2 regions of the Paenibacillus sp. FSL P4-0127 genome follow, and region 1 is predicted to be linked to the other one. Evidence: predicted binding sites of a transcription regulator. Region 1 holds the regulator's gene; the other holds the start of a gene.

The links. The regulator CtsR, encoded in region 1, represses protease genes until heat stress. The targets are predictions, from matches to a motif close to ATGGTCAATAAAGGTCAAACA.
Region 2: the regulator CtsR is predicted to act here: its motif matches at 10,843-10,863, upstream of clpP (ATP-dependent Clp endopeptidase proteolytic subunit ClpP).

The regions. Positions count from the first base shown of each region.
Region 1 is NZ_JBBOWY010000001.1:1,738,049-1,754,019, forward strand. It holds rRNA gene NYE74_RS07540 (23S ribosomal RNA) at 1-1,186, shown strand, start outside; rRNA gene rrf (5S ribosomal RNA) at 1,383-1,499, shown strand; gene NYE74_RS07550 (CtsR family transcriptional regulator) at 2,269-2,727, shown strand; gene NYE74_RS07555 (UvrB/UvrC motif-containing protein) at 2,774-3,298, shown strand; gene NYE74_RS07560 (protein arginine kinase) at 3,311-4,369, shown strand; gene clpC (ATP-dependent protease ATP-binding subunit ClpC) at 4,402-6,846, shown strand; gene radA (DNA repair protein RadA) at 7,095-8,462, shown strand; gene disA (DNA integrity scanning diadenylate cyclase DisA) at 8,476-9,552, shown strand; gene pssA (CDP-diacylglycerol--serine O-phosphatidyltransferase) at 9,605-10,333, shown strand; gene NYE74_RS07585 (hypothetical protein) at 10,671-11,066, opposite strand; gene NYE74_RS07590 (PIN/TRAM domain-containing protein) at 11,274-12,362, shown strand; gene ispD (2-C-methyl-D-erythritol 4-phosphate cytidylyltransferase) at 12,438-13,196, shown strand; gene ispF (2-C-methyl-D-erythritol 2,4-cyclodiphosphate synthase) at 13,554-14,042, shown strand; gene gltX (glutamate--tRNA ligase) at 14,171-15,634, shown strand; gene NYE74_RS07610 (hypothetical protein) at 15,842-15,971, shown strand, end outside.
Region 2 is NZ_JBBOWY010000001.1:487,810-503,780, reverse strand. It holds gene NYE74_RS02065 (ABC transporter ATP-binding protein) at 305-1,279, shown strand; gene NYE74_RS02060 (ABC transporter permease) at 1,276-2,127, shown strand; gene NYE74_RS02055 (ABC transporter permease) at 2,124-2,930, shown strand; gene NYE74_RS02050 (ABC transporter substrate-binding protein) at 3,410-4,462, shown strand; gene uxaC (glucuronate isomerase) at 4,950-6,356, shown strand; gene NYE74_RS02040 (hypothetical protein) at 6,637-7,386, shown strand; gene NYE74_RS02035 (hypothetical protein) at 7,481-7,675, opposite strand; gene ade (adenine deaminase) at 8,018-9,829, opposite strand; gene clpP (ATP-dependent Clp endopeptidase proteolytic subunit ClpP) at 10,151-10,747, opposite strand; tRNA gene NYE74_RS02020 (tRNA-Arg) at 10,950-11,024, opposite strand; gene NYE74_RS02015 (extracellular solute-binding protein) at 11,699-13,033, opposite strand; gene NYE74_RS02010 (ABC transporter substrate-binding protein) at 13,114-14,268, opposite strand; gene NYE74_RS02005 (sugar-binding transcriptional regulator) at 14,628-15,683, shown strand; gene gap (type I glyceraldehyde-3-phosphate dehydrogenase) at 15,761-15,971, shown strand, end outside.

The DNA.
Region 1 (15,971 bases):
GGGAGAAGGGGTGCCCCGGTAGGGTTTATAGCCCGAGGGGGCCGCAGTGAAAAGGCCCAAGCGACTGTTTAGCAAAAACACAGGTCTGTGCGAAGCCGCAAGGCGAAGTATACGGGCTGACGCCTGCCCGGTGCTGGAAGGTTAAGGGGAGCGGTTAGGGGTTAAACCCGAAGCTGTGAACCGAAGCCCCAGTAAACGGCGGCCGTAACTATAACGGTCCTAAGGTAGCGAAATTCCTTGTCAGGTAAATTCTGACCCGCACGAATGGCGTAACGACTTGGGCGCTGTCTCAACGAGAGATCCGGTGAAATTTTAATACCTGTGAAGATGCAGGTTACCCGCGACAAGACGGAAAGACCCCATGGAGCTTTACTGCAGCTTGATATTGGACTTTGATACGATTTGTACAGGATAGGTGGGAGCCTAGGAAGTGGGAGCGCAAGCTTCCATGGAGGCGCCGTTGGGATACCACCCTGATCGTATCGGAGTTCTAACCCGGTACCGTAAGCCGGTACGGGGACCGTGTCAGGCGGGCAGTTTGACTGGGGCGGTCGCCTCCTAAAGAGTAACGGAGGCGCCCCAAGGTTCCCTCAGAATGGTTGGAAATCATTCGCAGAGTGCAAAGGCAAAAGGGAGCTTGACTGCGAGACTGACAAGTCGAGCAGGGACGAAAGTCGGGCTTAGTGATCCGGTGGTACCGCATGGAAGGGCCATCGCTCAACGGATAAAAGCTACCCTGGGGATAACAGGCTTATCTCCCCCAAGAGTCCACATCGACGGGGAGGTTTGGCACCTCGATGTCGGCTCATCGCATCCTGGGGCTGAAGTAGGTCCCAAGGGTTGGGCTGTTCGCCCATTAAAGCGGTACGCGAGCTGGGTTCAGAACGTCGTGAGACAGTTCGGTCCCTATCTGTCGTGGGCGCAGGAAATTTGAGAGGAGCTGTCCTTAGTACGAGAGGACCGGGATGGACGCACCGCTGGTGTACCAGTTGTTCCGCCAGGAGCACAGCTGGGTAGCTAAGTGCGGACGGGATAAGCGCTGAAAGCATCTAAGCGTGAAGCCCCCCTCAAGATGAGATTTCCCAATTAGTAAGACCCCTTGAAGACGACGAGGTTGATAGGCCTGAGGTGGAAGTGCAGCAATGCATGGAGCTGACAGGTACTAATCGGTCGAGGGCTTATCCAAAACTCTACCCACCAAAGTGACGTGAAGCTTCGAAGCTGAGTCCGAGTACTTTGGCGGGGCCCAAAAATATACCCCAAAAAGTGACGCGAGGCTTCGTAGGTAATTCCGATTACTTTTCGGGGACCCCGGGAACTGAATAGGGGCTAACACGCAAATCAAGTTTCGTATCCAGTTTTCAAGGATTAACCTTGAATCGTTTGGTGGCGATGGCGGAGGGGTTCCACGCGTACCCATCCCGAACACGACCGTTAAGCCCTCCAGCGCCGATGGTACTTGGACCGAAGGGTCCTGGGAGAGTAGGACGCCGCCAAGCATGAAGAAGAGCACCGCCGATCACTCGGCGGTGTTTTTTGTATTTTCGGAATGCTGCAGCGGGATGAGATGGATAGGGTACTAAGTTATACAGCAGACTCCGAGAGGATATTTCCGACTTTTTTTAAAACCCAGCTTTTCGAATCAATACTGTTGCCCACCTATTGCCCATCGGAACTCTAACGGTTGCAGCAGCGGCTATTTTACGAAAAGGGGCCTTATCCAAATTCTAACGGTTGTGAGCGCCCTTATCTGCCTGAATTTAAGCAAAATCAGCCGGATTTCAGTGAAATAAGCGCCGTGGCATCCGTTACAGTTTGAAATCCAACGTTTTTGGAATAAATAGCGGTTGTGGCAACCGTTAGAATTGTTTCGTGGTCGGAGATGTATCTGTCAGACCAGAATTTGATGCAATATTAGCGGGAAATCCCCGGGTAATGACGTTTAATGTCATTTGGGGGCAAAAGGGGCCAAGCTTGTTTCGCTAAAATGTCGAAAAACCGATTAAGCAAGTCCAATGGGCCGGATACTGCGTTTTTCGCTTTTTTGATGCCCCTGGAGCACGAATATTTTCGCCGCTGGTCGATCACACTGAAATTGATTGCGGAAACCCTCTTGGCAAATGATCAAAATATGGTATAATGAGAATAAAGTCAAAGAAAGTCAAAGTCAACAGAAGCCCGGTGGCGGCATATTCTGCTGATAGCCGGTAGAACAGTACAGCATGAGTTTTTAGGAGCTTCACGTTTGGAACAATGGAGGATGAGTGAATGCGTAATATCTCAGATATCATTGAAAAATATCTCAAGAGTATTTTGCATGAAAGTCCTGAAGGAACGATAGAAATTCAGCGTAACGATCTTGCCGACCAGTTTTCCTGCGTGCCGTCGCAGATCAATTACGTGATCAGTACACGGTTCACGCTGGAGAAAGGGTACCTTGTCGAAAGCAAGCGCGGCGGCGGCGGTTACGTGCGGATTCGGCGGATTGAGCTGCCGGGTCCAACCTCGCTGCACACCCACCTGCAGCAAACGATCGGGGACGAGATCGGGCAGACCGCGGCCGAAGGGCTCATTTATCAACTGGAAGAAGCCCGGTTCTTAAGCCGCCGGGAAGCGGCGCTGATGCGTTCCGCCATCTCCCGTGACGTCCTGGCGATCAAATTGCCGTACCGCGACCAGATTCGGGCAAAACTAATGAAAGCGATGCTGATTGCTTTGTTGAGTTAGGGTGAGCGGAGGTTATTAGCAGTCAATCCATAAAGGAGGGACACCTATGCAATGTCAAGAATGCGGCAAGCGCCCGGCAACCCTGCATTTCACCAAAATCGTGAACGGGGAAAAGACGGAGTTTCACATTTGCGAGGCCTGCGCCCGTGAAAAAGGGGAGATGCTTCCGGGGACCTCGGGCGGTTTTTCGATCCACAACTTGCTGTCGGGTTTCCTGGATTTGAGCCCGTCAAGCAAAGGCCAGATTTCCGGAACCAAAAGTCCCGAAAGCGTACGCTGTGAAGAATGCGGCATGACCTACTCCCAGTTCAGCAAAATCGGCCGTTTCGGCTGCAGCTCTTGTTACAAATATTTTAACGACCGCCTGGACCCGCTCTTCAAGAGAGTTCACGGCAACACGGTCCATGTCGGGAAGGTGCCGAAGCGGACCGGCGGCCACATTCAAGTCAAACGCAAGCTCGACGATCTTCGACGCGAGCTGCAGTATCGGATCCTGCAGGAAGAATTCGAGGAAGCCGCAGCGCTGCGGGACCAGATCCGCGAGCTTGAGAAGAATATTTCCGCAGAGTAGGAGGGATGCAGGGTGTCAAAACTCCGTTTTACAGAACAGCCGCTAAGCGAGTGGATGAGACGGGAGGGCAAACAGTCGGACATCGTCATCAGCAGCCGGGTGCGGATCGCCCGCAACCTCCAGCACCAGCCTTTCCCGATGCTGGCCACCAACCAGCAGTCGGAAGAGGTGCTGAAGCAGCTGCAGACCGTGCTGTCCGACGAGCGCTTGAAGTCCTACGGCAAGCTTCATCCGGTCCTGCTTGCGGACCTCGACGAGCTTGACAAACGGGTGTTGGTGGAAAAGCACCTGATCAGCCCCAACCTGGCGAACGAATCCAGAAGCGGGGCGGTGTTCATCAGTGAAGACGAAAGTCTCAGCATTATGGTGAACGAAGAAGACCACCTGCGAATCCAATGTTTGTATCCGGGATTCCAGGTGCAGGAGGCTTGGGAGAAAGCGACGGCGATCGACGATATTTTTGAAGCTCATGTCGATTACGCTTTTGACGATCGCCGCGGTTACTTAACCAGCTGCCCGACGAATGTCGGCACCGGCCTGCGGGCTTCGGTGATGATGCACCTTCCGGCATTGGTACTGACGCAGCAGATCAGCCGGATTTTGTCGGCGGTGTCGCAGGTGGGATTGACGGTGCGCGGCATCTACGGGGAAGGCAGCGAAGCGACGGGCAACTTGTTTCAAATCTCAAATCAGATTACACTAGGACAAAGCGAAGCGGAGATTATAGAAAATTTATACGGGGTTGTCCTGCAGATCATTCAGCATGAGAAAACGGCCAGAGAGAAGCTGATCGGGGAATCTCGGCTTCGGATGGTGGACCGGGTGATGCGCTCCTACGGGATTTTGTCGCACGCCGCCATCATCGATTCCAAAGAAGCCGCGCAGCGGCTGTCCGACGTCCGGCTCGGCGTGGATCTCGGACTGATCGATTCGGTACCCACGGAGGTGCTGAACGAATTGAACGTGCTCACGCAGCCTGGTTTTTTGCAAAAGAAATTCAGCGGGAGCATGTCCCCGGGAGAAAGGGATATGTACCGCGCCAAACTCATTCGTGAACGAATGGGGAAATAAAAGGTAAATTAACTATGGAGGTGTAGGAGAAGATGATGTTTGGAAGATTTACGGAACGCGCCCAGAAGGTGCTGGCCTTAGCCCAGGAAGAAGCCGTAAGGCTTGGACATAACAATATCGGCACGGAGCACGTGCTGCTTGGCCTCATTCGCGAAGGCGAAGGCATTGCCGCCAAGGCTTTGATCGGGCTCGGACTTGGCCTGGAGAAAATCCAGGACGAAGTTGAAACCTTGATCGGCCGCGGACAAGAGCAGCCCACCAATATCGCCTATACGCCGCGCGCCAAAAAAGTAATCGAACTGTCGATGGACGAAGCGCGCAAGCTGGGCCATACTTACGTCGGCACGGAGCATATTTTGCTCGGGTTGATTCGTGAAGGCGAAGGTGTCGCCGCGCGCGTACTGAACAACCTTGGCATCAGCCTGAATAAGGCGCGCCAGCAAGTGCTGCAATTGCTCGGCAGCAGCGAAGCCGTCTCCAGCCATCACGGCGCGCCGGCCAATGTCAATACGCCAACCCTGGACAGCTTGGCCCGCGATTTGACGGCCTCCGCCAAGGAAGGTAACCTTGATCCGGTCATCGGCCGCAGCAAGGAAATCGAACGGGTTATTCAGGTGCTCAGCCGCCGGACGAAAAACAACCCGGTCCTGATCGGGGAGCCGGGGGTCGGTAAAACGGCGATCGCCGAAGGGTTGGCGCAAAAAATCATCAACAACGAAATTCCCGAAACGCTGCGCGACAAACGCGTCATGACGCTCGATATGGGCTCCGTCGTAGCGGGAACCAAATATCGCGGCGAATTTGAAGACCGCCTGAAAAAAATCATGGACGAAATCCGCCAGGCCGGCAACATTATCCTGTTCATCGACGAGCTGCATACGTTGATCGGGGCCGGCGGCGCGGAAGGCGCGATCGACGCTTCGAACATCCTGAAGCCGGCGCTGGCCCGCGGCGAACTGCAGTGCATCGGGGCGACGACGCTCGATGAGTACCGCAAGTACATCGAAAAAGACGCCGCGCTGGAACGGCGCTTCCAACCGATTACGGTCGACCAGCCGTCGGTGGAAGAAGCGATCCAAATTCTGCACGGGCTGCGCGACCGCTATGAAGCGCATCACCGCGTGAAAATCACCGATGAAGCGATTGATCAAGCCGTTAAGCTGTCCGACCGCTATATCCAGGACCGCTTCCTGCCGGACAAAGCGATCGATCTTATCGATGAAGCCGGGTCCAGAGTAAGGCTCAACACCTATACGGTACCGCCGAATCTGAAGCAGCTGGAAAGCCGGCTCGAGGACATCCGCAAGGAGAAGGACGCGGCCGTGCAAAGCCAGGAATTCGAAAAAGCGGCGGCGCTTCGCGATACCGAACAGAAGATCCGCGAAGAGCTTGAGCTGACGAAAAACCAATGGAAAGAAAAACAAGGCCGCACCGATTCCGAAGTGACGCCGGAAGATATCGCCCAGGTCGTCGCCAGCTGGACGGGAATCCCCGTGAACAAGCTGAAGGAAGAGGAAACGGAACGCCTGCTCAATATGGAGAGTATTCTGCATGAGCGGGTGATCGGCCAGGATGAAGCGGTGAAAGCCGTGAGCCGGGCGATCCGCCGGGCCCGCGCAGGCCTTAAGGACCCGAAACGGCCGATGGGTTCGTTCATCTTCCTTGGCCCGACGGGCGTCGGGAAAACCGAGCTGGCCCGAGCGCTGGCCGAAGCGATGTTCGGCGACGAGAACGCGGTGATCCGCATCGATATGTCGGAGTACATGGAGAAACATTCGACCGCCCGCCTCGTCGGAGCGCCTCCGGGATATGTCGGCTATGAAGAAGGCGGCCAGCTGACCGAGAAGGTGCGCCGCAAACCGTATTCCGTCGTGTTGCTCGATGAAATCGAGAAAGCCCATCCGGAAGTGTTCAACATCCTGCTGCAGGTGCTGGAGGACGGCCGGTTGACCGACTCCAAAGGCCGGGTCGTCGACTTCCGCAACACGCTGATTATCCTGACTTCGAACGTGGGCGCCGAAGCGATCAAGCGCAATACGCGCCTCGGCTTCACGGCGGTGCAGGATGCGGGAGCGGATTACGACAACATGAAGGGCAAAGTGATGGAAGAGCTGAAGAAGAGCTTCCGTCCGGAGTTCCTGAACCGGATCGACGAGATTATCGTGTTCCACTCGCTGGAGCAAGAGCATATCGGTCAAATCGTCTCGCTTATGTCCGAGGAGCTGCGCAAGCGGCTGCGCGAATACGACGTTGACTTTACGCTGACCGATAAAGCGAAGGAGTTCCTGGCCAAAGAGGGCTACGATCCCGCCTACGGGGCGCGGCCGCTGCGCCGGGCGATCCAGAAGCACATCGAGGACCGCCTGTCTGAAGAGCTCTTAACCGGCAACGTCAAGAAAGGCGATTCGTTGACGATCGACGAACAGAACGGCGAATTGACCGTAGAGCGCACAGGAACTTTTGTCAAAAATGCGTAAATCTAGGCTAAAAAGTCCTTGACTTTTAGGTAAGGCCTAAAATAGAACCATGTTAAAGCCGATGAAATATATGAAAGGCAGCTTCCAAGCGGTGCTTTGGAGCTGCTTTTTTTCATCCAGTTTCTTTTTTTGCAAAGGCTTTAAAAACTTTACGTGAATTCTCAAAGAATGGTAAAATTTGAATATACATCAGCGGAACCGGATTTGCAAGATTTGTCATATTTTGCGTCGATGAGAAGGAGAGATAAATGGTTAAAGTAAAAACAAAGTTTTTTTGCGGCGAATGCGGCTACGAATCGCCCAAATGGTACGGCAAGTGTCCGGGGTGCGGCGCGTGGAACTCAATGGTGGAGGAAACGGTGAAAACCGTCAAAACGCAAGGGCTGAATTCCGGGTTATTTCATGCGAAAGAAAAGCCGCTTTCGATCATAAATATAGAGAGCGGCAAGGAACCCCGGATTCAAACGGGAATCGGTGAGCTGAACCGGGTGCTTGGCGGGGGAGTTGTCCCCGGGTCGCTGGTGCTCGTCGGCGGAGACCCCGGAATCGGCAAATCGACGCTGCTGCTGCAAACGTCTCATGAATTGGCCCGGTCCGGGCTTAAAGTATTGTATATCTCGGGGGAGGAATCCGTACGCCAGACCAAACTGCGGGCGGAGCGTCTCGGCGCGCTTTCTCCCGAACTGTTCGTTTTGTGCGAAAGCAGCATGGACGGCATCGAAGAGGCGATCGAAAGCGTTGCGCCGGATTTTCTCGTCATCGACTCGATTCAGACGGTGTACCTGCCGGAAGTGACCAGCGCGCCGGGCAGCGTATCGCAGGTGCGGGAATGCACGGCCCGGTTCATGCGCATCGCCAAAGGGCAGGGAATCGCCACCGTGCTGGTCGGACACGTGACCAAGGAAGGCGCGATCGCCGGCCCGCGGCTGCTTGAGCATATGGTTGACTGCGTGCTTTATTTTGAAGGGGAACGGCATCACTCTTACCGCCTGCTGCGGGCGGTCAAAAACCGTTTTGGCTCGACCAACGAAATCGGCATTTTCGAGATGAATGAATCCGGCCTGACCGAGGTCGCCAACCCGTCGGAGCTGTTCCTGTCGGAACGGCCGCTTGGGGTGGCGGGCTCCACGGTCGTGGCCAGCATGGAGGGAACGCGGCCGATGCTGGTGGAACTGCAGGCCTTAATTGCGGCCACGCATTTTCCCTCCCCGCGCAGGATGGCGACCGGCGTGGATCATCAGCGCATGAACCTGATTCTAGCCGTGCTCGAAAAAAGAATGGGCATGTTCCTGCAAAATCAGGACGCCTACGTCAATCTGGCCGGCGGCGCCAAGCTGGATGAACCGGCGGTGGACCTGGCGATCGCCGTCAGCGTGGCGTCCAGCTTCCGCGATATACCGACCAAGCCGTACGACGTCATATTCGGAGAGGTGGGCTTGACCGGCGAGGTAAGGGCGGTGTCCCGGGCCGAGCAGCGGGTCAAGGAAGCAGCCAAACTGGGCTTTAAGCGGGTGATTTTGCCGGAGAAGAGCATGAAAGGATGGAAAGGACCGCAAGGAATCGAGTTGATTGGCGTAAATACCGTTGCAGATGCGCTAGCTGTTGCGTTAGATTAGGGGGCATTGAATGATGAAAGAAACTACCCAAACGGAAAAAATGAATGAATTGCTGAGGCTAGTCGCTCCGGGGACGGCCTTTCGCGACGGGCTCGAAAACGTGCTCCGGGCCAAAACCGGGGGGCTGATCGTCGTCGGCTACAGCCCGGAGGTGATGGAGGTCGTGGAGGGGGGCTTCTCCATCAACTGCGACTTTTCGCCGAACTATCTCTATGAGCTCGCCAAAATGGACGGGGCGATTATCCTCAGCGAAGATTTAAAGCGGATTCTGTACGCGAACACGCAGCTGATCCCGGATTCCTCCATCTCCTCCGCGGAAACGGGGATACGTCACCGCACCGCCGAACGGGTGGCCAAACAGACCGGCAAGCTTGTCGTTTCCATCTCCCAGCGCCGCAACATCATTACGCTGTATCAGGGAAACATAAGGTACGCGCTTAAGGAAATCGGCGTTATTTTGACCAAGGCGAATCAGGCGATTCAAACGCTGGAAAAATACAGAGCGGTGCTCAATCAGGCTTTGACCAATTTGACCGCCTCCGAATTTGAGGAGCTGGTCTCATTGCCCGAAGTGGTGAACGTGATTCAGCGGGTGGAGATGGTGATCCGCATCAAGATGGAGATCAAGCGGTACATTAACGAGCTCGGGACGGAGGGGCGCCTGATCAGCATGCAGATGGAGGAGCTCGTCAGCAATATGGAGGAAGAAGCTTGGCTGTTGTATAAAGACTACGCCAAAGAAGACAGCGACGAGGCGATTCGCGAGATTATTTTGGGCCTCAAGCGGTCGACCGATGACGAACTGCTTGACGACAATCACATTACCCGGCTGCTCGGTTATCCCGCCGCGATGGCGACGTCCGAGGAACTTATTTCTCCGCGCGGCTACCGGGTGCTGAATAAAATCCCGCGTCTGCCGAACGTGATCATTCACAATTTGGTGGAGCGGTTCCATCAGCTGCCGAACGTCATGATGGCCAGCATCGAGGAGCTCGACGAGGTGGACGGGATCGGCGAAGTTCGGGCACGGGCGATCAAGGAAGGGCTGAAACGCCTTCAGGAACAGGTATTCATTGACAGACAAATTTAATTCCCCTATCATCTGCGGATGATGTTCGGGAATATCTTTCGAGGTGAAAGAAATGTTTACGAAATCGATTCCTAACATGTTCACCTTGGGGAACATGCTGCTCGGAATGCTGGCGATCATAATGGCGCTGGAAGGACGTTACAGCTTAGCGGCCATTATGGTGATCGTCGCCATGCTGCTCGACGGATTGGACGGACGGGTCGCGCGGGCGCTGAATGCCCAAAGCGAATTCGGCAAAGAGCTCGATTCCTTATCGGACATTATTTCATTCGGCGTCGCTCCTGCACTGATTATGTATTTGGTCTCTTTTCCGGAACTTCAGCCCGGTTTGGCGTGGGTGGTGACGGCTCTTTTCCCGATGTGCGGAGCTTTGAGATTAGCAAGGTTCAACGTGCAAAAGGGAGCTCCGGGATATTTTGTCGGATTGCCGATCCCGGCGGCGGGCGGTGTGGCGGCCACCCTGTCATTGTTTAATAAAGATATCTCGGCGGTTTATTGCGCAGCGGCCATGGTTTTGTTGTCTTATTTGATGGTCAGCACCGTCAGGTATCCGAATTTCAAAAAAATCGGCCTGCCGAAAAAAGCGGTCGTATATACGCCCATCGTCGTCATCGCCGCCGTTGTGCTCGCCGTGGCATTTCCGGATCAGCTTTCCAAGCTGATTTTCATTCCGCTGCTGCTGTACGCCGCCTATGGACTGCGGCAAAATATCGGCAGGGTGCTCCGCCGTAAACGAAGAGACGAAAACGAAACGGAAGAATTGTATCGGCCGAAACGCTGATATGCGAAAAAAGGCATGGATCTCCGCCGGACGGAAGGATCGATGCCTTTTTAAGTATAAGTATGATAAGCGCTGCTGCGGTTGACTTTACGGCATGAGAAACCCTCTCTGTTACCAAATGCAAAAGCACAGTTCATTTATCGTAAATCTCCGTTTTTGGGCGATTGAAATGCAAAAGCACATCTGAATATCGGTAATTTGAAGAAAAAGTGGCTTTTAACCGGAAATGAACTGCACATTTGCATTTGACGAGCCGATTCAGGGGCACTTAGGCGAAAAAGGCCTGCACTTTTACATTTCGTGGATTGTTAAGCGCCTTAGTGTCACCGGCAGCCCCTTACGATAAATTAAAAAGTCCCAACGTGGCGCATTTCTGGGATTCCCGCTCGATGATCTCGTCCATTTGAATCCCGAGCAAATTGCAAAGGGCGGACATATAGAAAAGGTTGCGTCCGAGCTCATTGATAATGGCGTCTTTGCAGTTTTCGCATAACTCGCCATGAACATGCTTGGCAATCGTCTCTTTCGCGTGCTGCAAGTCCATGCCCGGCTCGAAATCCTGCTTGGTGGCATGCAGCTCGATGCAGCCGCATTCGGTGACGGACTTGGTCACGGAACGGACGGCGGCCGCGTTGGTTTGTCCCATTTTCGACAAAACATCCAGCAAACTGCGGTGACGGAGCAACAGTTCGGAAACTTGTTCTTGAAAAGACTGAAGGCTTGGTGCGCTCATTTTCCATCCACCTCAATATATATGAATTGAATTCATTATATGCCACATTTTCCCCACTTATCAACCAGAAATCCCATAGCGATGGGCCTTCTCCTTCATATCGGCCGTTTGCCGTTTTCCAAAAAAAGTTATCCCCCACCGATTACGTCTCCAAAATTTGGATCATACTGGATAACGAAGATAGTTATTCAGGAGGTGAAGATAGACGTGCTGAAAAAATACTTACGGATCGCAGCCGGCCTGTGCGGCGCATGGTTCGGGTACACCGAGGGCGGATTGCTGGGCGTAATGCCGGAACCGGTTCGTTCCTGGTCCGACGGCATGAGCCCTTTGGCGGTGAACCTGATCATGGCGGCTGCCGGAGCCGCGCTGTTCATGTTCCTGTTTTCGCTGGCTGCAGATGTCGTATCCGCGAGAATTAAAGCGTGGATCGCCGCGTTGACCCGGATTCCGATGAATGACATGGCGGCCGGCGCGACCGGATTGACTGCGGGACTTCTTCTTTCTTTAATGGTCTATCCGCTTGCGACCTGGCTCGGATCTCTGGAGAGCTTCGCCCGGTTCGCCGTATCGGCGCTGTTTGGGTACATGGGGCTTTGCGTTGGACTTGCCAAGAAGGAAGAATTGTCATCATTCTGGAAATCGGGAAAATGGGGAGGCACCGTCCCCGAGGATGAACACGGGTCTAAAGAACATAAAATTTTGGACACGAGCGTGATTATCGACGGGAGAATCGCGGATATCTGCAAAACCGGATTCATTGAAGGGACGATCGTGATTCCCGAATTTGTGCTGGAGGAACTGCAGCATATCGCCGACTCCTCGGATTTGCTCAAACGCAACCGGGGGCGCCGCGGCCTGGACATTTTGAACAAAATCCAAAAAGAGCTGGACGTTAAAGTCATGATTTATGAAGGGGATTTTGAGGAGATCTCCGAGGTTGACAGCAAGCTGGTCAAATTGGCCAAGGTGCTGCAGGGCAAAGTCGTCACCAACGACTTTAACCTTAACAAGGTATGCGAGCTGCAGGGCGTGTCGGTGCTGAATATCAACGATCTTGCCAATGCCGTGAAACCGGTCGTGCTGCCGGGCGAGGAAATTATGGTACAAGTCATCAAGGACGGCAAGGAGCATGGACAGGGCGTGGCTTATTTGGACGACGGCACGATGATCGTTGTTGAAGGCGGACGCGATTACATCGGGATGATTACGGAGGTTCTGGTGACCAGCGTGCTGCAGACTTCGGCGGGACGGATGATTTTTGCCAAGCCAAAACTGTTGGAAAAAGCCCAGTAATTCGGTATGATGGGAATAAAAGCGCCGGGGGCGGGCCCCCGCGTTTTATTCTGGGCTAAGGTGAGGCAGATTACGATGGCGGCTGGGCAAAAAGGAATTTTCGGAGCGGTGGTGGTGGCGGCGGGACGGGGAAGCCGGATGGGAACGCGCGAAAGCAAGCAGTATTTGATGCTTGAGGACAAGCCGATTTTCATCCATACCCTCGAGGCGTTCGACCGCCATCCCGAGATCGCCGAAATGGTGCTCGTCACCGGCAGGCAGGATGTGGACCGCTGCCGGTCCTGGATTGCCGAATTCGGCATGACCAAACAAGTGCAAGTAATTCCGGGCGGCGCCGAGCGTCAGCAATCGGTATACCAGGGGCTGCTGCATATCAGTGCGCCATGGGTACTGGTGCATGATGGCGTCCGCCCTTTTGTTACGCGGGAACAAATCAGCGCCTGCTGCGAGGCGGCCATCGAGCATGGAGCGTCCGTACTGGCCGTTCCGGTGAAGGATACGATCAAGCAGGCCGACGGCCGGGGCTGGGTCGCGTCTACGCTGGACCGCCGCGTGTTGTGGGCGATTCAGACGCCGCAGGCTTTTCGCCGGGACGATCTGCTGGCCGCGCACGAACGGGCCGAGCGGGAGGGCTTCACGGGCACCGATGACTCGATGCTGGTGGAGCGGCTTGGCATTCCGGTCAAGCTCGTTGAAGGCGCGTACAGCAATATTAAGATTACGACGCCGGAGGACCTGGACTATGCGGAGTTTATCCGCGGGAAGGAGCGCCCGCAAGGGGAGGGGCACCCAGAAGTGAGGGAGTGCCCGGAAGGAGGGAACACCCGGAAGTGAAGGAGCAGTAGACTTGTTGTAGTCACAATACTTTCGGGATTTTCCGGTAGAAGTACAGGTTATCGATGGGGCTCCGGAGGCGGCGGAATTCTAACGGTTGCAGCAGCCGCTATTTTGCGAAAAAAGGCTTTTTTTATATTTTAACGGTTGTCAGCACCGTTATCGGCTTTAATTCGCAGGCGAAATAAGCGGCATGGCATCCGTTAGAACTTGAAAACAATGTTTTTGGGGCAAATAGCGGCTGTGGCAACCGTTAGAAAATTTTGTAGCTAGAAACGAAGCTGGTCAGATTTTTAGCAAACGTTAGTGCGTCGCTAGATGTGTTTTGTAAAAATTCGCAGGGAGAGGGATTCACACATGTTTATCGTGGGACAAGGTTTTGACGTGCATCAGCTCGTGGAGGGCAGGCCGTGCATCATCGGCGGAGTAACGATTCCGTATGAAAAAGGGCTGCTTGGACATTCGGACGCCGACGTGTTGCTGCATGCGGTAAGCGATGCGATATTGGGGGCGCTGGGGCTTGGGGACATCGGACGCCATTTCCCCGATACCGACCCGGCTTTTAAGGACGCGGACAGCGTCAAGCTGCTCGAACGCGTCTGGGAAATGGCCGTGGAGAAAGGATACCGGCTGGGGAACCTGGACGCCACCATCATTGCCCAGAAGCCTAAAATGGCGCCGTACATTCCGCAAATGGCGGAAATTATCGCCCGGGCGGTCGGGTCCGACCCGCGGCGGGTCAACGTGAAAGCCACGACGACGGAGCAGCTCGGCTTTACCGGGCGGGGCGAAGGGATTGCCGCCCAATGCATCGTTTCTCTTGTCTCCAATGGGGCGTCATTATAAGATTATCGAGTTTTGATATATAATACGTGTTTTCGCGATAAAAAGACGATTTTTGAACAACCTTTTATAGAGTTTTTGAGCGTGACTGTTTATAATCGTATACATCGTGTATTTATAGGGAGGGGATTGTGATGACAGAGGTTCGCGTGCGTTACGCGCCGAGTCCGACGGGTCATTTACATATCGGAAACGCCAGAACGGCGTTGTTTAATTATTTGTTTGCCAGACATCACGGCGGGAAATTCATTATTCGGATTGAAGATACCGACGTGAAACGGAACGTGGCCGGCGGCGAAGAAAACCAGCTGACCTATTTGAAATGGCTTGGCATGGATTGGGACGAAAGCGTGGACGTTGGCGGAGATTACGGGCCTTACCGTCAGACGGAGCGGCTTGATCTGTACCGTCCTCATGTGCAGGACCTGCTTGACCGGGGACTGGCTTACCGCTGCTACTGCACGGAAGAAGAGCTGGAAAAAGAGCGCGAAGAGCAGATGGCGCGGGGCGAAACGCCGCGTTATTCCGGGAAATGCCGCCATCTGACGCCGGAGCAGCACGCCGCTTACGATGCGGAAGGGCGGCCGTACAGCATCCGTTTCCGCGTCCCGGAAGGGCGCACCTTCGCGTTTGACGATTTGGTCAAAGGCACGATTTCGTTCGAGTCGGACATCAGCGGGGATTTCGTCATCGTGAAAAAAGACGGCATTCCGACCTACAACTTTGCCGTCGTGCTGGACGACCATCTGATGAAGATCAGCCACGTGCTGCGCGGGGAGGACCATGTATCCAACACGCCGCGCCAGCTGATGATTTACGACGCATTCGGCTGGGAGCCGCCGGTATTCGGGCATATGACACTGATCGTCGGCGAGAATCACAAAAAGCTGAGCAAGCGCGACGAATCGGTCATTCAGTTTATTGAGCAGTACGATCAGCTCGGTTATTTGCCGGAGGCGCTATTTAACTTTATCGCCCTGCTGGGCTGGTCACCGGAAGGCGAAGAGGAGTTCTTCACCAAGGAAGAGCTGATTTCGATCTTTGACGCGGGCCGTTTGTCCCGCAGCCCGGCGGTTTTCGACACGAACAAGCTGGCTCATCTCAACAACCATTACATTAAAAACGCCGATTCCGAGCGGATCGTCCGCCTGGCCATTCCGCATCTGCAGAAGGCCGGCCGGCTGCCGGCGGAGCTGACGGCCGAGCAGGAGGCTTGGACCAAAGCGCTGGTCGCGTTGTACCAGGAGCAGATGACGGCGGCTTCCGATATCGTGGCGTTGTCGGAACTGTTTTTCCGCAGCGATCTGGAGCTTGAGGAAGAGGCGGCCGCCGTATTGGCGGAACCGCAGGTGCCGGCCGTGCTGAACGCCTTCCTCGCCAAGGTGGAAGGGCTGGGCGAATACACCGTGGAAAATATCGCCGCCGCGATCAAAGAGGTGCAGAAAGAAACGGGCAGCAAAGGAAAAGGCTTGTTTATGCCGATCCGCGTGGCGCTGACCGGTCAGATGCACGGCCGCGACCTGAACCAGACGATTTTCTTGCTGGGTCAATCCAAGGTTGCGGATCGCCTTAAGGAGCGGATCGCCCGCCTGTAGCTATACTAATCTGCGGCAGCCCCGTGTTTTTTTAATTCTTGTCAGTTCATGAGCCTTTAGGTAATATAAAGGCAGATATACAACATCATTTAAGGCGGGCGAAGCGACGAAAGGGAAGCTTGACGGCCGCCTTAATTTCCACCGGCATAGATCGGGAGAAGTACGCTTGGAAGCCGTATTCACCAGAGAGGATAACCGGGACCCTTCATGCGGACCGCGCACAGAAGAATCCAGGCTGGAAGTTATCCGGATACGCCCGGCGGAAATGCACCCGGGAGCTGCGGAAGCGAGCACGCCTTGACCGGGCGAGGTAGCTTCCGCCGTTTCGTCCGCGTTA
Region 2 (15,971 bases), 1.3 Mb from region 1:
TCGACAAGCTAAATCAATACGCGAATGAGCTTCCTATTTTCCCCTCTGTGTAAAATCCCTAGAAAAGTGTTGTAACCCGCGCCAAAACAAGGTATAGTGAATATGCAAAAAATGAATCGCTGAACCTGCTAAAGCCATACCAGGATATGGCTTTTTTTTCTTAAGATAAATGCAAGTGTATGCTTCGAAGTTGCCGCGTCTTTTTATCATAAGAAAAACGCCGCTAAACGCGGTTTTACTTCCTGTGGGAGCGCGCCGTGGGGCGTTTTCCCATGACAGAACTACTAAAGGAGTTGATGCATCGATGATTGAACTGGCTGCGGTGGAAAAACACTTTGCGGGTCAGGTTGTCGTGCATCCGCTATCGCTCACCATAAAGGAAGGGGAATTCCTGACCTTGCTGGGCCCGAGCGGCTGCGGCAAGACGACGATTTTGCGCATGATAGCGGGTTTTGAACAGCCGACGTCGGGGAAAATCCTGCTGGATGGGACCGATCTGACGAATCTGCCTCCCAACCGCCGGGATTTGAACCTTGTGTTCCAGCATTATGCTTTGTTCCCGCATATGACGGTTGAGGAGAATATCGCGTTTGGTCTGAAAATGAAAAAAATGCCGGCAAAACAGCAGAAGGAACGCATTCAAGAGGCGGTGGAGATGACCCAGTTGACCGCACTCGTCAAGCGTTACCCGCACCAGCTGTCCGGCGGGCAGCAGCAGCGCGTGGCAATCGCCCGGGCGATCGCCAACAAGCCGCGCGTGTTGCTGCTGGACGAGCCGCTCGGAGCGCTGGATCTGCAGTTGCGCAAAAGCCTGCAGGCCGAGCTGAAGCAGCTGCAGCGCAGCTTGGGCATCACGTTCGTATATGTAACGCACGACCAGGAGGAAGCGATGATGATGTCCGACCGGATCGTCATCATGAACAGCGGCCGGGTGGAGCAAATCGGTACGCCGCGCGAAATTTACGCTTCCCCGGCGACGCTGTTTTCGGCCACTTTTGTTGGCGAGAACAATATTTTTTCGCTGGACGGACGGCTGTTTGCGGTGCGGCCGGAGAAACTCCGGACCGTCTGCGGCAGCGGCATGGCCAGCGCCAAAAGAACCGGCGAAGTGCAGGATGTACTTTATTTGGGGAGCGTTCATAAATTGATCGTCCAGCTGGATAACGAGCCGATGACCGTTTCAATCGTGCTGGACGCGGCGGATGACCATCCGTATCAAGTCGGCGAGCAAATCGGGGTGGATTGGAAGCCGGAGGACGAGGTGATCATCGGGTCATGAAAAAATCGAGCCTGAGCCTGCTCCCGGTTCTACTGTGGCTGAGTTTGTTTCTGGTGGTTCCGATGCTGATCGTCGTAGGCATTTCCTTCATGGGCCGCGACAGTTTGGGCAATGTGGTGCTGGACTTCAAATTCGACGCCTACGCCATGTTTTTCGATCCGCTTTATTTGGGGATTTATTGGGATACGATCGTTTTGTCCGTCCTGACGACCGTCTTCTGCCTGCTGCTCAGTTACCCGTTGGCTTATTATATTGCGAACGCCGGTCCGCGCATGCAAACCTGGGGACTGGTGCTGATTACGGTGCCTTTTTGGATCAATTTCCTGATCCGCACTTACGCCTGGGTGCTGCTGCTTCGTACCCAAGGGGTTGTCAATGAACTGCTGCTGGACTTCGGTTTGATCGCCGAACCGCTGCAGATGCTATATACGCGGGGCGCGGTGCTGCTCGGCATGGTATACACGTTTATTCCGTTTATGGTGTTGCCGATCTACGTTGCCCTGGAGCAGATGGATAAGAAGCTGCTTGAGGCCGCCAGTGATTTGGGCGCTTCGCGTTGGCGGGCGTTTTGGCATATTACGCTGCCGCAGACGAAATCGGGGATTATGACCGGATCGGTGCTGGTTTATGTGTCGACGACCGGCATGTTCGTCGTCACGGACATCCTGGGCGGCGCGAAGTCGGCGATGATCAGCAACATCATTCAAAGTCAGTTCCTCGGGGCGCGCAACTGGCCGTTCGGCTCGGCGCTGTCGGTGATCTTCGTCATCACCTCGCTGATTCTGATCGGACTGTTTAACCGGGCGATGACCTCAAGGTACCAGACCGTGCGGGAGGTGCGCTCATGAAGACGAAAAGCCATCCGCTGCTGGGCATCCATTCCCTGATCATGATGATTTTCATTTATGTGCCGATCGCGTTTATCGTCGCCTATTCGTTCAACAGCTCGAGGCTGGCCGCGGATTGGAGCGGGTTTACGTTCGATTGGTACGTGTCCTTGTTCGACAACCGGCATGTGATGGAGGCGCTTAGCAACAGTTTGACCGTAGCGGTCGTTTCCACGATCGTTTCTACGCTGCTGGGCACTTTGGCCGCGCTGGCCATGCGCAAGGTCGGCAGAAGGACCAAGGCCGGTATGGGCGGGCTGCTGTATATGCCGATTATCGTCCCGGATATTATTATGGGTTTGTCCTTGCTGGTGCTGTTTACTCAGCTTCATATGCCGCTGGGCAAAATAACGATTATGATCGCACACATCACGTTCAGCTTGTCATATGTTTATGTGGTCGTCTCGACCCGGCTGTCCGGTATGAGCAGCCAACTGGAAGAAGCCGCCCAGGATTTGGGCGCCGGGACCTGGCAGACGTTTCGTCACGTGACCCTGCCGCAAATTTTGCCCGGCATTGTCTCCGGGGCGTTGATCGCTTTTACGCTGTCGCTGGACGACTTTATGGTTAGCTTTTTTGTCAGCGGACCAAATTCGACAACGTTGCCGATTTATATCTACGGCCAGGTGAAACGGGGTATTTCCCCGGAAATTAACGCGCTTTGTACGATTTTGATCCTGGTCACGGTAACGCTGATCTTCTTGGCTCAATTTGTGCTGAACCGCGGCAAGGGGCAAAAGAAACAGTCGGTGTTGCCGTTTTAGGAAGCGCTGGACGTGCTGGCTGATGCACTGGACAAAGGGGCTGGCTGGTGCGGACACATCCTGCCCCGGCGAACTTTGGAGGCGAGGGCAAAACACCTCAATTGGAGCGTAATAACGTCTGCGTCTGCGGAGACCGTTAGGGCCAATACTATTAGGCCAGATCTAATCTGACAAGATACATTTTCTAGCTAACACCAATATTCTAACGGTTGCCACAAGCGCTATTTGTTCCAAAAACGTTGATTTCAAATTGTAACGGTTGCCATAGCGTTTATTTCACTTAATTCCGGCTATTTTTGCTTGGATTCAGGCAAATAGCTGCGCTCACAACCGTTAGAGTTTAGAAAAGGTCTTTTTTCGGAAAATAGCCGCTGCTACAACCGTTAGATCCGTTCCGGGAAGCTCTTTCGGGAATCTTGGGCAAAAGTGAATGCAACGCAACAATATCATGATGAAAGAAGAGGAAAGGAGACTGAGAATTGAAAAAAATGAAATGGGCCGGCTTGCTGCTGGCGGTAACGATGATGGTGGGGCTGCTGGCCGGTTGCGGCGGCGGCTCGTCTAAGGAGACGCTGAACATTTACAGCTGGGCGGACAACTTCGATGAGGAAGTGCTGGCGCAATTCGAGAAGGAATACAACGTGAAAATCAATTACGACGTGTTCGCCAACAACGAGGACCTGCTGGCCAAGATCAAAGCCGGCGGGGGCGGTTACGACTTGATACAGCCTTCCGACTACATGGTGGCCACGATGATCAAGCAGGACCTGCTGGCTCCGCTGGACATGGCCAATATTCCGAATTTCGCAAACGTAGCTGACGCTTATAAAAATCCATCATACGACCCCGGGAATAAATACTCGATCGTGTATACTTCCGGCGTAACGGGGATCGCTTACAATAAGAAGTATGTGAAAGAGGAAATCAACAGTTGGGAAGACCTGTGGAAACCCGAATACGCGGGCAAGGTGATCCTGCTGGACGACAACCGCGAAGTCATCGGCATGGCGCTGAAAAAGCTCGGTTACTCCAACAGCTCGACCAATGAAACGGAAATCACCGCGGCTGTCGACGAGTTGAAAAAGCTGCTGCCGAGCGTGCTGGCCTTCGACACCGACAATATCAAGCAAAAGATGATTCAGGAAGAAGGCTGGATTGCGACGGTGTGGTCCGGGGACGCTTCCTATATCGCCAAGGATAATCCGGATGTCGCTTACGTGGTGCCGAAGGAAGGCGGTACGATCTGGTCGGACAACTACGCGATTCCGAAGGATTCCAAGCACAAGGAGCTGGCCGAGAAATTCATCAATTTCATGCTCGATCCGCAAGTCAGCGCGAAAAACTACGAAGCGATCGGCTACAGCGACCCGAACACGAAAGCGGCGGAATTCCATAGCCAGGAATATATGAACGACAAAATGATCAATTTGACCAGCGATGAGCTGTCCCGCACCGAGTGGCTCGGCGATGTGGGTGACAAGCTGCAGGTTTACGACCGCTACTGGACGGAATTGAAGAGCGGCCGCGAGTAACGGTTAACATAGGAACACGTAGGACAGTGTCATGGATTTCCCGAGGCGGGGGACAGGGCACTGTTCTTTTTTTGCGGCGGCAAGCTTAAGCAGGACTTTCACCCGGCCAGGTGATAATGGGGGTATCCTAGCAAAGGGGCGGCTAAATCAAATGAAACCGAACAACATGAGAGTTATGGGCACGCTCTTGACGATTGCAAGTTTGTGCATGAACGGCATGGCTGCCGGAGTTCCGGCACCGCCTACAACTGCGGTTAAGGGGCAGACCATGCGTCCCGCGTCTAAGGCGTCCGGCAAAGCGCACATCACGAATCACACACCCAGTTGCTGCCGCCGGGCGCGAATCCACTTGAATAATCATAATCGAGTTTTGTTCTTGCGTTTCGGGATAAAACGGTTACAATTAAATCAACTAGTAATGTTAACGTTAACATGCATTTGATATTATGGAATCTATCAGGCTGAAAAACGAAGGGAGCACGGAGAAATGGCCAAAACGTTTCTGGGGAAAAATTTTTTGCTGAACAGCGATACGGCGAAGGAGTTGTATCATCAATATGCCAAGGAGCTGCCGATCATCGACTATCACTGCCATCTGAGCCCGCAGGAGATTTACGAGAACAAGAAATTCCGCAACATTACCGAGGCCTGGCTGGGCGGCGACCATTACAAGTGGCGGGTGATGCGCGCCTGCGGCGTTGACGAGGAACTGATCACCGGCGGGGCGGGCGACTACGACAAGTTCCTGGCATGGGCGAAAGTGGTGCCGCAGTTGCTCGGAAATCCGCTGTACCATTGGACGCATCTGGAGCTGCAGCGGTTTTTCGGCATCGACGAGCTGCTGAACGAACGGACGGCGCCGGCGATTTGGGAGCGGGTCAATGCCCTGCTGCAGGGCGAAGGGTTTGGCGCGCGGGATCTGATCAAGAAATCGAAGGTCACCGTCGTATGCACCACCGACGACCCGGCGGATTCGCTGGAATATCATTTCAAAATCAAAGAGCTGGAGGATTTCGACACGAAGGTGCTGCCAAGCTTCCGGCCGGATAAATTTTTGGAGATCAACCGCGATACGTTCAAACCTTGGCTAAGCAAGCTGGAGGCGGCGGGCAAAGCGGTGGACAGTTATGGCGCGCTGCTGGAGGCTCTGCGGGAGCGGATTGAATTTTTCCATCAAGCTGGGGGCCGGGTGTCCGACCATGCGCTGGATACGATGGAATACCAGGAGACGACGCTGCGGGAAGTGGAGGCGATTTTCGACAAGGCGCTCAAGAAAGGCAGCGTCACCCCGGCGGAGGAGCGGAAGTACAAGTCCTACACGATGCGTTTCCTAGGTAGGGAGTACGCCGAGCGTGGCTGGGCGATGCAACTGCACATCCATGCGCTGCGCAACACGAACAGCGCGATGCTCAAACGCCTCGGACCGGACACCGGCTACGACGCGATCAATGACGGTCCCGTCGCCGCCGCGCTGGCCGGCTTGCTGAACGCACTGGAACGTGACGGGGCGCTGCCGAAGACGATTTTGTACTCGCTGAACCCAAACGATTATCCGGCGCTCGCCAGCATTACGGGCTGCTTCCAAGGCGGCGGCGTCCCGGGTAAAATCCAGTTCGGCACCGCCTGGTGGTTCAACGACAACAAGGACGGGATGATCGAGCAAATGAAGACGCTCGCCAATCTCGGCGTGCTGGGGCAGTTCATCGGCATGCTGACCGATTCGCGCAGCTTCCTGTCCTATACGCGGCATGAGTACTTCCGCCGTTTGCTCTGCGATGTACTCGGCGATTGGGTGGAGCGGGGCGAAGCGCCGAAGGATTTCGAGCTGCTCAGCACCATGGTGACCGATATTTGTCACGATAACGCCAAACGGTATTTTGCGTTTCCGGAGTAGAAAATGAAAGGACGGCCGGATGGGCTGTCTACGGTGAATATTTAGGGGAAGGCTGACGGCAGTGCAGCCTTCCCCTTTGTTTTGCTGCGGCACCTAGGCAGGAATGAGGCGGATTTCGTGATACTGCCGGATGGATGATTCAACCAGTATCGATAAAAGGAAGTGGCTATTCAGGCAGTTTTATTTTTGTAAAATAATAAAAGGGAAAATATAGTATAAAATTACCAACATTTATGATATATTTATATATGTTAGAAAACAATTTATAAGGAGTGATTCTATGAAAAAGGTTACAAGTTTAGTTTTGTCAATTGTTTTTTTGCTGACTCTATTTGGGGATACCAGTTTTGCTCAGTCTGCTTCCTTGGATGGGAAAATTATCTATAGGGCCGATGAAATAACCGATATCGATTTGCTTTTTGAAAGAGCCAAAAATGGAGTCACTGATGAAACAGATAATAACTTCAAGGAGCACATGTCAATACTTGGGGCGGTATCGGATAATGATGTGATAAGACACTTTTCTACAACTCAAAAATTATTAGAGGTGAAAAAGAATAATGAGACAATCGAAAACTTTAAAATTGTCTCATTTGTTGTTGTCTCTGAGAATGATGATAGTGGAATTATTCGACCTTTCGGTAGTAAAGATGAGGAGCAATGGGATGGAACATACGGTATAAGAGCTTATTCAACTGTATACTTTACTAGATCTAGAAATGGAAATTTATACACTTACACGCTAGATTCTGTTTCTGGTGGATGGGATAATATTGACAGCCAATACAGATTGTCTGACCGTCATGTTAGATATGGTGTAACAGGAAATAGAGCAGGGGGAGGGGTTGTGGTGAAGCACGCAGATAAATATCCGACTGGCAATAGTTTCTCATACGATGCTACTTCTGCTATGTCCTATCCCGTTGAAAGTAAGGTTGTAATGGGCCTAAATTCCTACATTACAATTAAACGTGGAACTGACTCAACATGGGAACTAGCTCATCAGAATAATCTTGAATATAATAATTAAGCATAAAATGTTTCGTAGATAATTTTTGAAAAAACTCCAATCTTGGGATGATTAAATATCTTCCTAAGATTGGAGTTTCTTTTCTTCATTTATGCTATTTTAAATTAAAGGTTTCCTCAGTATTATCCCATTTTATTGTAATTTTTATTGAATTATTTTTGCTTGATATTGCGCAACCTGAGCAGGTCACTGGTACTTTTATTGTTCCTTTTTGTAGAGAGATTTCTGTTATTTTGGTATTTTTACCATTATTATCTATTAACAACTCATCAACAGTATTATTTTTCATCTTTTTACCTTTAAAGCGGAATTCATAAGTGCCCTGTTCACTACTGGTTTTAGTATTAATTGTCGATTGATAGCTCCCTTTCCAATTGGTACTCTCACCACTAAAGTTAAGAGTTGTACTGCAACTTACCAGCAACATTAAAACTGAAAAAATAAGAAAAGTTTTTTTTATTGTATCTCACTCCTTTCCTTATACCTAATTTTAACTCTCCTACATTAATTATGCAATTCATAAAACCTGCGTAGGAATTATTGGGAAAATATTCAATTCGAGCATTCTCATGCTATCAGGCGGGCCCCAGTCTTTAACGGTTTTTTTATGTTTAGACATCTAGGACAGATTTCAAAAAACTGATTCCTTAATTACGATTTCCACCGGGATCAGCCGGAATTCGTTTACGTCCGCGAGCCCGCGGTTAGTAATGCGAAGCTCCGGAATGACCGGCAGGGCGATCAGCGAAAACGTCATGAACGGCGCGTTCAGCGGGCATCCGAGCTGCTGCCAGGCGGCCCCCAGCTGCTTGACCTGCGCGGCCACCGTTTCCAGCGGCTGCTCGGACATCAGGCCGGCGATCGCCATCGGCACGGCGGCCAGCACCTGCCCGTCCTGCACGGCGATCATGCCGCCGCCCAGCTTGGCCAGCTCGTTCGCGGCGAAGGCCATGTCCTCAGCGTTTGCGCCCATCACGAGCAGGTTGTGGCTGTCATGCGCCACCGTGGAGGCGACGGCGCCCCGCTTCAGCCCAAAGCCGCGGGTAAACGCTAGCGAAATATCGCCGGAGCCGTGATGGCGGTCGATGCAGGCCAGCGTCAGGACGTCCTGCGCCGGGTCCGGCTGAATGAATCCGTCCGCCACTTTCAGGCTGGCGGTTCCTTTTTGCGTGCGCGCGCTGTTTTCGATGACGTCGATGACATGAACTTTCGTCTCGGCCTTCCCGCTTTGGCTGGCGAGCAAGAAATCGCCCGGCTTCAAAGGGCGGGCCAAATGCACTGAATTTCGCGCGCGTTCCGGATACGGATACGCCGGGAAAGGCACGCGCAGCTCTCCGCTATCGTAAACGACGGTCCCGTCCGCAATCACGGTGGACGGCTCCATCCGCTTTAGATCGGAGATCAGCAGCAGGTCGGCGCATTTTCCCGGGGCGATGCCGCCCACATCAGCGTCCACCTTGAAATAACGGGCCGTGTTGATCGTGCTCATCTGAATCGCGGTGACTGGCTCCACGCCTTCCTCAATGGCCCGGCGCACGACATGGTTCATGTGGCCTTTTTCGATCAGCGTCTGCGGGTACACATCGTCGGTGACCAGCATGATATTGGCCGTATCCGCATGGTCTTCGGTCACGACCTTGATCACTTCCTTGACGTCATGCCAGGCGGAGCCCTCGCGGATCATCAAATGCATGCCGAGGCGCAGCTTAAGCAGCCCCTGCTCCCGCGTGACCGTCTCGTGGTCGGAGGTGACGCCGGAGGCGATGTACGCCTGCAGCATGAGCTTGTCATCGCTGGGGAAATGGCCTGTGACCGTTTTTCCCGCTTCCATCGTCGCTCGGATCTCTCCGCTCATTTTCGCATCTCCGTAAACGACACCAGGGAAGTTCATCACTTCGCCCAGCCCCTCTACACCGTCCCAGGTCATGCCTTCGGCGATGTCCTTGGCTTCCAGCGCCGCCCCGGCGTCCTCCAGGTGGTCGGTGGCCGGCACGCAGGACGGGAACGTGGTGAACACCTTGAGCGGCAGTCCCCGGCCTTCCTCATGCATCCAGCGCACGCCTTCGGCGCCAAACACGTTGGCGATTTCGTGCGGATCCATAAAAACGCCGGTCGTCCCTTTAGCCAAAGCGGCCTTGGCAAACTCGGTCACCGACAGCATCGTGCTTTCCACATGCATATGGCCGTCCAGCAACCCCGGGGCGATGTAACGTCCCGCGGCGTCGATCACGGCCGTCTCCTCGCCGATCGTATGCCCGGCGTCCCCAACGTAAGCGATACGTCCTTGGGCCACGGCGACATCCGTATGCGGCAGCAGTTCCCCGGTGTATACATTAACTAAGGTGCCGTTTTTGACGACCAAATCGGCTTTCTTTTTCCCGACGGCCACTTCCGCCAAAACCCGGCTTACCTCGTACAGCTTTTTTCTTGCAGCAGGTTTCATTCCCCGGTTCACTCCTTTACTGTTCGCTAAAATAGCGCCTTAAAACTCTTCAGTTCTTACGCCTAATCATAACAAAAAAGGCCGCCCTTAGAACAGTGGAGACTGTTCAGGGCAGCCCTTGCCTTTAAGAGGTTGTTCAAAAAGTCCGCTTTTGATCACGAAGTGAATCAAGAAGTAGTTCGGCATCGAATCTTGAATTCAGCCGGGCCTTCCGGTGCTCACGTACCCAAAACGTACGCTCCGCTCCTCAGTCCCTAGCTTCATCCAATCTTCTCGGTGCTTAAAACCGAACTTTTTGAACACACATTTTAAGGCTCGGCTTTAAGCTTTCGCCGGATTTACTTTTTCGATGACTTGGTCGACCAGGCCATACTCTTTGGCTTCGAGAGCGCTCATGAAGTAGTCGCGGTCGGTGTCTTTTTCGATCCGTTCCAGCGGTTGGCCGGTGCGCTCCGCGAGAATGTGGTTCAACTTGTCGCGCATCTTCAGGATCCGGCGGGCCCGGATTTCAATGTCCGTTGCCTGGCCTTCCGCGCCGCCGAGCGGCTGGTGGATCATGATCTCGCTGTTCGGCAGGGCGTAGCGTTTGCCGGGAGCGCCGGCGTTCAGCAGGAACGCGCCCATGGAAGCGGCAAGGCCGACGCAGATCGTGGAGACATCCGCTTTGATGAATTGCATCGTATCGTAAATGGCCATGCCTGCGGTAATCGATCCGCCGGGGCTGTTGATGTAGAGGGAGATGTCCTTCGTCGGATCTTCCGCATCCAGAAACAACATTTGAGCGATGATGGAGTTGGCCACGACGTCATTGACTTGCGAGCCCAGGAAAATGATCCGGTCCTTAAGCAGTCTGGAATAAATGTCGTAGGCGCGTTCGCCGCGGTTGCTTTGTTCAACGACCATAGGAATATAACTCACCGATAAAACCTCCTTAAATTTGGATTCGGTTCGATCAATCATCAGAATTGACGGAAACGATCGATAATAACCTCATCATAAACAATTTATTCGCAAAAGTCAAAGATAGTCAAACTCAAGGGATAAAAAAAGCCCGATGTCATTTATGCAGTCATTCAGGCGATGAAACTCAGCGTTCGGTTATTAGGCAGTTAGTTAAGTATGGCGCGCCCGCGAGGAATCGAACCTCGATCTCAGGCTCCGGAGGCCTACGTCATATCCATTGGACCACGGGCGCAAATCACAAATTTAGCGTGCAAAATTGATTATATGGTATCGTCAAAGGAAATGCAAGTGGTATTTATTAGCATGGGCAAAATTCGCAGCAGACTAGCGCTGGCTTATTATGCGCTGAACCATCTCAGCAAAATTATTTGCCCCGAGTACGCTGCGTATTACTTCTGCTTCAAGCAAGGAACGCCGTGCACACGGCCGTTTAAAAATACGGACGGCTCGACTGAACTCCAGATGGCCCTACCCCTACTTATTTACGGTCGCTGAACCGCTTTTGGATAATCACCGCCGTGCCTGATGCGCTCTCGAAATTCAGGTTTATTTAGCTTCTTAATTCAGTAATTAAAGTAAAAGTAAGGGAAGTGTAGCTTTCAATATGCCTAAACTGGCAAGAACAACAAATAGCGCTATAATGGGTGCAAATATTTTGGAATAAAGAAACTTATCTTTTTTCCCATATTCGACCCCCTTAAAATGATATGGAGTATAAAAATTTTATACCCATATCATATAGTCCTTATTTCATTTTATGTATAGTTATAAGCAGGAACAGAAAACGCTTTTTCAAATAGAACTTCAGCCTCATTAATAGAAAGTGCTTGAATTTGCTGAATCTCTCGAGCAGAAGAATTTCGAAATGTGTTAAAGCGCAGGGAAATCCTCTTCTCAATGTCGGCATTATTGAATGTCACCTTGGCTGCTTTTCCTTTTTTGCTCAAGAGTAAGGACCGCGGTATCTACGGCTTCTTGTCCCTTCACTTCCACCTCGGCAAGTGCCTCATCCAAGGTTATTTCATTTTGCAGAAGCTTGTCCAATGCGCCTTGGGCAGCGTCCTGAAAGGCATCGAGGATCTCGGCATCAACTTGGGTATACAGGTCTGCATAATTAGGATTTGCTTTAAGGGAGTAAAGAGGAGACAAATCATGATCTCCAACCGGTTCCACGTACTCGGTTACAGCAGGCAGCCCGTAATTTGGCTGGTTCTTGGCCAATAGTTGGCTGTTTACCGGATCTCCGGCTATAAATTTAACAAGTTTCATCGCTTCGGCTGCATGTTCTGTGCTTGAAGAAACGCCAAAAAAGTCAAATATTTCGTAGAAATTCATATAATCCGGATTCAAAGGGTCCACCGGAGCTGTAACCATTCCCCAGTCGATCAAGGTAGCTCCTTCAAAATGGGAGAACGGCTCGAAATCATATGCAAAAGCATTGGAACTAACGGTCATAGCGGCATTTTCAGTTAAAAACTTGGGGTGTTCCATCGAATCGGCTTCTTCTCCCTGATCATAAACTGCCCCGGCGCGAAAAGCTTTCACCGCGGCGGTCCAGATGGACTTCCATTTATCCGTATTCATCGTGACCTTCATGGTTTTTGGATCGAGATAAGTCAGGTTTTCCGTTTGACCGGCTTTTAAAATAAAGTTCATGGTAACATTGCGATAATAGTTCATTTGTATTCCATAAAGGGATTTTCCTTGATCATCTTCTGTCGGGAACCGTTCGGCTAATGCAAACACCTCTTCCCAGGTCATTCCGTTTTGCGGGTATGGGATATGATAAGCATCAAATAGCTTCTTGTTATAATAAAGCGCCTCGCTATGAAAAGTAGGCGGAAGAGCATAATACTGGCCGTTATCCGACGCAGCTTCCAAAAGCGACGTAACAATCGGAGAAAGGTCGCCGGATTCCGATCCATTGGTGAACGGGGGAGAAATCGGTTTTAAAATCCCCTTTTCAATAGCCGTCTTATACTGCTCCATACCATTGATGTAAATAACATCCGCTTCACGATTCCAACCCGTTTCTTCGGATACCGGATCACTTGGAATCACTTGAACATCGATATTGGGATATCTGTTTTCAAAAGCATAACCAAAATTAACATAAAATTGCTTGGCGGACGGATAAGCAACTTTGAGGACGACAGGCTCCTCCGGCTGACGCGTTTGGCAGCTTGATAATAAGACTGTCATAAGCGCCAAGCCTATAAATGTACGCGTTATTTTATACATGTTCTGATCCCCTTTATTATAAACGGGTGCAGTTTAGGAAAGCTTGTTCCGCCGACTCCCGACCTTCCCGTACTAGAAATTCACTCGCTGGACAGCATGCGATCAACGTAGGCATTGATCAGGTTATACGCCTGCTCGGAAACGGCATTTTCTTCTTTTGAGGGCTGCAGCATGTAGAAGGCTTCGATATTTTTGTCGGCATTCCCTAATGAAATATAATCGGCCAGCGAAGAAAACCCGTATACGGAACGGTATTCCCACTCCGCCACTTTGCCGGACAAGAAAAATCGGATCAACTCCCAGGCCGCCTCAGTTTGCGTCGAGTTGGCGGGAATCGCCCAAAGTCCCCCTAACGAAATATGATGACTGATTTCCGGAGAGCCTGGACTGACCGGCATGGTGGCCAGTTTCCACTTGATATCGGAGCCTTGCTGCTCTACAACTTTAAAATCTTCGTAATTAACCACGGCCATCGCGTAGTTTTCTGTAATAAAGGCGTTTTGGTTTATATCGTTGATGGCGATATTTCCGCGTTTTAACGGTTCCTTCACCAATTTTAAAATTTTGCCCCATGACGGACTATCTAAAGTGAGCCTGTCCGTATGTTCGTCGTATGCCTGAAGGCTTTCGGTTCTCCCTATATCAATCAACCAATCGGCCGCAGACGGATAGGGTAAGGTTAGGCCTTTCGGAAATCGGTTGGCCAACATAATCGTATCCTCCCAGGACATTTGGTTGCCGGGATATTCCACACCGTATTGATCAAACAGTTGTTGGTTGTAAACTATAGCGCTGCTGAAAAAGGAAGGAGGCAGTCCGTACAGTTCGCCGTTGCCGTAATGTTTCGTTAACTCGACGACACCGGGGATCAGCGTATCCAAAGGAAAGGAATCTCGGGCAACATCATCGTCAAGCTTTAGGAGCAATCCGCTTTCAGCGGCTTCCCGAAAATCATCGTCAGACAAATAAAGCAAATCTACTTCGTTGTTTTTCATCCATTCTTGTAATGTCGCTTTTCCTTTGACGAGATCGTTCGTCGGAACGACGGTATAGCGCAAATTTGGATATTCCAGCGCCAATAGAGAGGCATATCTGTCATCGAAATGTTTTTGCGAGAAGTAACCGATATTTAAACTAAAGCTAACCTCTTTATCTTTAAGAGAAGACGTGTTCCCGGCACAACCCGATACAATCGCCAAATTTAAAGCCATGAAAAATAACAGCAATCCGCGCAATTCCCGAACCTCGTTTCCAATAAATTCTATATACTATAACTATTTTATAGTAAATCCGAATGCAATACCTGTAAATTAAAAAAATCCGGCTCATGCGTTGTCTAATTTCATTCTTAGAGTGGTGTTTATTGGACAACCCTACCGACAAAACTAAAACGGGATGGACAAGAAGCATAGCGATAAAACGGTTTCTTTACTTACCGCCGTATAACCATACCAAAGTTTGAGAATTCTACGGACGTTAGGCTTGCAACCACGCTAAAAATTGGTTAAAATAACGGTGGGACTTAAAAAGTTAACCCGGGACATTTTAAGGCCAAGGAGATGGAGAGAAGAAGGAGCTTGCAGGAATGGAGATCATGCGTAACCTTTTGGAAATTCAGAAGCAGCTTCTGCCTGATCTCATGGACATTCTCAAGAAAAGGTACACCATACTTCATCAGATCATGTTATCTGACGTAATTGGCCGCAGAACCTTGGCAACTTCACTGGATATGACGGAGCGTGTGTTGCGGGCCGAAACGGATCTTCTGAAGGCTCAGGGCCTGATTGAAATCGAGAATATCGGCATGAGAATCAGCGATGCGGGCAGGCTTCTGCTTGAGGAATTGGAGCCGGTGGTCAAGGAGTTGTTTGGCCTCGCCAATTTGGAAGAAGCGATCCGTCAGAGCTACGGCCTGCGCAAAGTCGTGGTCGTCCCTGGAGATTGCGACGCTTCGCCGCTGGTAAAGCGGGAACTGGGGCGCGCGGGAGCCAAGGCGCTCTTAAGCTCCATGAGCGAGGGCGACGGGGTTGCCGTTACCGGCGGAACAACGCTGGCGGAGGTTGCGGAGCAATTGAATCCGCCGCATAACGTGACGATGAAGGACAGCTGGTTTGTGCCTGCGCGCGGAGGATTGGGCGAGAGCCTGGAAATTCAGGCGAACACGATCGCATCCGGGATGGCGAAACGAGTGGGGGCAGGTTACCGCCTGCTGCACGTACCTGATTTGCTCGGCAAGGAAGCTTATGAATCGCTTGTCCACGATCCGAACATCGAAGACATCGTCAATATGATCCGGCAAGCGCGAATCGTGGTGCACGGCATCGGCGACGCGATGGAGATGGCGCGGCGGCGCAAGCTGGAGCCGCAGGTGACCGAACAGATCCGGAAGGAAGGCGCGGTCGCGGAATCATTTGGTTATTATTTTAATGAAGACGGCGTCGTCGTCCACAAAATGCGGACTCTGGGCCTTCGCTTGGAAGACATCATGGAGACGGAAACCGTAATCGGGATTGCCGGGGGCAAAAGCAAAGCCAAGGCGATTCACGCCGTGCTGCGCTTTGGCCAAGAGGACATCCTCGTCATTGACGAGGCCGCCGCTTCGGAGATCGTAGCCCAACTCGGGCAGGATGCCAAGCAAGAAATCAAGTGAAGCTAACGATGTTTACTCATGGCGGGCTTTTAGCCTGTCTTGATTAATAAAAAAACCAACACTAGGAGGAACTATTCATGAGTGTAAAAGTAGGTATTAATGGTTTCGGACGTATCGGACGCCTGGCTTTCCGCCGCATTCAAAACGTGGAAGGCATCGAAGTAGTAGCGATCAACGACTTGACGGACGCCAAAATGCTGGCCCACCTGTTGAAATATGATACAACTCAAGGCCGCTTTGACGGCGAAGTAGAGGTTCATGACGGCTACTTCAAAGTGAACGGCAAAG